DNA from 2 places in the Streptomyces yatensis genome. Region 1 is predicted to be linked to the other one. Evidence: riboswitches for the same ligand, from Rfam matches in the RefSeq annotation. Region 1 holds a riboswitch; the other holds the start of a gene.
What was found. Region 1 has a riboswitch for thiamine pyrophosphate ahead of J8403_RS13720 (thiamine ABC transporter substrate-binding protein). Riboswitches for the same ligand answer to the same signal wherever they lie in the genome.
Positions count from the first base shown of each region.

Region 2: another riboswitch for thiamine pyrophosphate. It lies ahead of thiO (glycine oxidase ThiO); the one in region 1 lies ahead of J8403_RS13720 (thiamine ABC transporter substrate-binding protein).

Region 1 is NZ_CP072941.1:3,424,792-3,427,172, reverse strand. It holds gene J8403_RS13730 (phosphatidate cytidylyltransferase) at 1-116, shown strand, start outside; gene rlmN (dual-specificity RNA methyltransferase RlmN) at 189-1,295, shown strand; TPP riboswitch at 1,369-1,473, shown strand; gene J8403_RS13720 (thiamine ABC transporter substrate-binding protein) at 1,469-2,381, shown strand, end outside.
Region 2 is NZ_CP072941.1:7,524,807-7,527,187, forward strand. It holds gene J8403_RS31335 (thiazole synthase) at 1-51, opposite strand, end outside; gene thiS (sulfur carrier protein ThiS) at 223-423, opposite strand; gene thiO (glycine oxidase ThiO) at 420-1,649, opposite strand; TPP riboswitch at 1,707-1,820, opposite strand; gene J8403_RS31350 (NAD(P)/FAD-dependent oxidoreductase) at 2,070-2,381, shown strand, end outside.

The sequences.
Region 1 (2,381 bases):
AGGACATGGGCAAGCTGCTGCCCGGCCATGGCGGGATCATGGACCGGCTCGACTCGCTGCTGCCCACCGCGCCGGTGGTGTGGCTGCTGTTGGTGATCTTCGTGGGCGGCGGCTGACGACCCCGGCCCACGGGCCCCGCGCCACACCTGGCGCGGGGCCCTTCGTGCGTCTGCGACACTGGGTGAACCATGCCTAAGCCCGGAGAACTCACCTTCGCCGCGCCGCGTGGGGCCAAGAAGCCCCCGCGGCATCTTGCCGACCTCACACCCGCCGAGCGCCGGGAGGCCGTCGCCGCCCTCGGGGAGAAGCCCTTCCGGGCCAGTCAGGTCTCGCGTCACTACTTCGCGCGCTATGCCGACGACCCCGCACAGTGGAGCGACATACCGGCCGCCGCGCGCGAGAAGCTGGCCGCCGGGCTGCTGCCGGAGCTGATGAGCGTGGTGCGCCACATCAGCTGTGACGACGACACCACGCGCAAGACCCTGTGGCGGCTCTTCGACGGCACGCTCGTGGAGTCCGTACTGATGCGCTACCCGGACCGGGTGACCATGTGCATCAGCTCGCAGGCGGGCTGCGGGATGAACTGCCCGTTCTGCGCCACCGGCCAGGCGGGGCTGGACCGCAATCTGTCCACCGCCGAGATCGTGCACCAGATCGTCGACGGGATGCGGGCCCTCCGTGACGGTGAGATCCCCGGTGGTCCTGCCCGGCTGTCCAACATCGTCTTCATGGGCATGGGCGAGCCGCTGGCCAACTACAACCGCGTCGTCGGCGCCATCCGCCGGCTCACCGACCCCGAGCCCGACGGCCTCGGCCTTTCACAGCGCGGAATCACCGTCTCGACCGTCGGCCTCGTGCCGGCGATGCTGCGCTTCGCCGACGAGGGGTTCAAGTGCCGGCTCGCGGTGTCGCTGCACGCGCCCGACGACGAGCTGCGTGACACCCTCGTGCCGGTCAACACCCGCTGGAAGGTGCGCGAAGTCCTGGACGCCGCGTGGGAGTACGCGGAGAAGTCCGGCCGCCGGGTCTCCATCGAGTACGCGCTGATCAAGGACATCAACGACCAGGCGTGGCGCGCCGATCTGCTCGGCCGGCTGCTCAAGGGCCGCCGGGTGCATGTGAACCTCATTCCGCTCAACCCGACGCCCGGCTCCAAGTGGACGGCGTCCCGGCCCGAGGACGAGAAGGCGTTCGTGGCGGCCCTGGAGGCCCACGGGGTGCCGGTGACCGTCCGGGACACCCGTGGCCAGGAGATCGACGGGGCCTGCGGGCAGCTGGCGGCTTCGGAGCGCTGAGGACCGGCTGATACGGTGCCTGGGCATCGTCGCATCATGCGATCGTCGTAGAACTGAACATCCGTACAAATGAACATTCCGACAGGGGAGCGCTCAGAGCGCTGAGAGTGCGGCACGGCCGCAGACCCTCGGACCTGATCCGGGTCATACCGGCGTAGGGAGTCAGCATCACCATGAACAGCCAGCTTCGGCGTGCCGTCTCAGCCGCCCTCCTCGGCTCAGTGGCCCTGGGCGCGCTCGTCGGCTGCGGCGGGGATTCCAAGGGCGGCGCGGACTCCAAGACGGTCACCCTGGTCACGCACGACTCGTTCGCGGCCTCCAAGGCGGTCCTCAAGGAGTTCACCAAGGAGACCGGCTACAAGGTGCGGGTGCAGGCCGGGGGCGACGCCGGAGCCGCCGTCAACCAGGCGATCCTGTCCAAGGGCCACCCCCAGGGCGATGTGTTCTTCGGCGTCGACAACACCCTGCTCTCCCGGGCGCTCGACAACGACCTGTTCACCCCCTACACGGCCAAGGGCCTCGACAAGGTCCCGGCGGCCCTTCAGCTCGACCGGGCCGAGCACCGCGTCACCCCCGTCGACTTCGGCGACATCTGCGTCAACTACGACCGTAAGTACTTCGCCGACAAGAAGCTGGCGCCGCCCCGGACGCTGGAGGATCTGACCGAGCCCGCCTACAAGAACCTCCTCGTCACCGAGAACGCGGCCACCTCGTCCCCCGGACTCGGCTTCCTCCTCGCCACGGCCGCCAGGTACGGCGACGACGGCTGGAAGGGCTACTGGAAGAAGCTGCGGGCCAACGGCGTCGAGGTCGTCGACGGCTGGGAGCAGGCGTACTACGACCGGTTCTCGGGCTCGACAGGCGGCGGCAAGGGCGACCGGCCGCTCGTCGTCTCCTACGCCTCCAGCCCGCCCGCCGAGGTGGCCGACGCCAAGACCAAGCCCGCCAAGGCCCCCACCGGGGTGGCGACGGGCACCTGCTTCCGGCAGGTGGAGTTCGCCGGGCTGCTGAACGGCGCGGGCAACACCAAGGGCGGCAAGGCGCTGCTGGACTTCCTGCTGAGCAAGCGGTTCCAGGAGGACGTCC
Region 2 (2,381 bases), 4.1 Mb from region 1:
CAGCAGCGAGCGCTCCAGGATGTCCAGGCTGGGAGCGCCGCCGGTGCCCATGATCAGACGGGAGCCGAAGTCGGTCCCGGCGATGGTGAGCGGGTCGGGGACGGCGAGAGGCGCGCGGCCGGGGGCCTTCGTGGCGTCCGTGGCGTCCGGGGCGTCCGGGGTGTTCGCGCCGGTGGTGACGGGTGTGGTGCTCGTGGTGGTCGTGGTGGGAGCCATGGGGGATCAGCCTCCTTGGACCGCGGTGAGGACCTCGACGCGATCACCGTCGCCGAGCGGGGTCGCGGGCCATTGGGTGCGTGGGACGACCGTCTCGTTGACGGCGGCGGCGACGCCGGAGGGCGCCTGGGTGAGGGTCGCGACGACCCGGTCGAGGGTGGTCCCGTCCGGGACCTCGCGGGGTTCGCCGTTGACGGAGACGGTCATGGGTGCTGCTCCTGTGCTGGGGAGGGGGTGGCTGCGGGGGCGGCGGCGGGGGCGGCCGGGGCCGCCCCGGCCGCCGAGGGGGCCGCGAAACGCAGCGGAGTGAACGGCCGGGCCTCCGGCGGGAGTTCTCCGCTCGTCAGCGCCTCGGCCATGACATCGCCGGTGATCGGGGTGAGCAGGACGCCGTTGCGGTGGTGGCCGGTGGCCAGCAGCAGCCCCGGCAGCGCGGTCGGGCCGAGCATCGGGGCGTTGTCGGGCGAGCCGGGGCGCAGCCCGGCACACGTCTCCACCAGTGGCAGTTCGGTGATGCCGGGCACCACCTCATGGGCGTCCCGCAGCAGTTCGTACACCCCTCCCGCGGTGACCGTGGTGTCCCAGCCCAGCTCCTCGCTGGTCGCGCCGATGACCAGCTCGCCGTTCTCGCGCGGCACCAGGTAGACCGGCCCGCCGCGCACCACGGCCCGTACGGTCCGGGAGAGGAACGGCGCGTACCGCTCGGGCACCGACAGCCGCAGCACCTGCCCCTTGACGGGTCGTACGGGCGGCAGGACGTCGTCGGGGACGCCCGCGAGCCGTCCGCTGAGGCTGCCGGCGGCCAGTACGGTCCGCTCGGCGGCCAGGCGCGTGCCCCCGGTCAGCTCGACCCCGGTGGCGCGGTCGCCGTCCAGCAGCAGCCGCTCCGCGCGGGCGCGGTGGAAGGCGACCCCGGCCCGCTCGCACGCGGTGAGCAGCGCGGCGGTCAGCCGCCGTGGGTCGACCTGGTTGTCGCCGGAGACGCGCAGCCCGCCGTGGACGCCCGGCGCGAGCATCGGTTCCAGGCGGCGGCATTCACGCCCCGTCAGCCATTCGGACTCCAGCCCGAGCCCCTGCTGGAACGTGTGGAGCTCCCGCAGCTGGGCGCGGTCGTCGGCGTCGAACGCCACGGCGAGCGTGCCGCACGCGCGGTGCCCCACGTCCTGGCCGCTCGCCTCCTCCAGCTCGGCCACGAAGTCCGGATAGCGGCGCGCGGAGGCCATGTTGAGCCCGAGCAGGGTCTGTTCGCCGTAATGAAGCTCGGTGACGGCGGCCAGCATCCCGGCCGCGACCCAGGCGGCTCCGCCACCGGGCGCCGGGTCGGCGAGGGCGGTGCGCAGCCCCCGCTGGGCCGCCCGCCAGGCCGTGACCAGCCCGATGATGCCGCCGCCGATGACGAGGACGTCGTAGCGCCCGTCGGCCGGTCCGCCCACGGATGGTGGGCCGTCGGGCCCCGAGGTGTGTGGTCGGTCGTCGTGACCTGGTGCGTGCGTGGACACGCTGCCCCTCCCTTCGCCGGCATGACCCGGATCAGGTTCGTACGGTCGGAGGCCGTTTCAGCCTCCCTCTCAGCCCGGTGCGTCCGGGCTCCCGCGAGTGCTCTGTCCCGCCACCCTAGTACGAGCCCCGAACCCCCCGAAAGCCCGGCCACCCGCCGCGATCCAGCCCCTCCGGCGTTTGAGGAGCGGGGTCCGGGGCGGCGCCCCGGCGGGGCTCTGTGCCCGAGATCTCCCCTCGCCCTCTGCGGTCCGCCCCACCAGCCGCAATACAGTGATCGTGTGAGCGATGAGACGACGACGAAGCCGTCCTCGAGCGGCGGCGGCGAACAGCGGGTGGTGATCGTCGGAGCGGGCATGGCGGGGGTGCAGACCGCCGTCGCGCTGCGCGAACAGGGCTGGGCGGGGGAGATCGTCCTGCTGGGCGCGGAGACCCACCAGCCCTACGACCGGCCGCCGCTGTCCAAGGCCGTGCTGCTCGGCAAGGCCGAGGGTTCGACGCTCGACGTGGACTTCGCCGGGCTCGGCATCGCGCTGCGGCTCGGCGTCCAGGTCACCGGGCTCCGCACGGACAAGCGGCTCGTCGAGACCGCGACCGGACAGCTCCCGTACGACGTCCTGGTGCTCGCCACCGGCGCCGAGCCGGTCCCGCTGCCGGGCAGCGAGGGC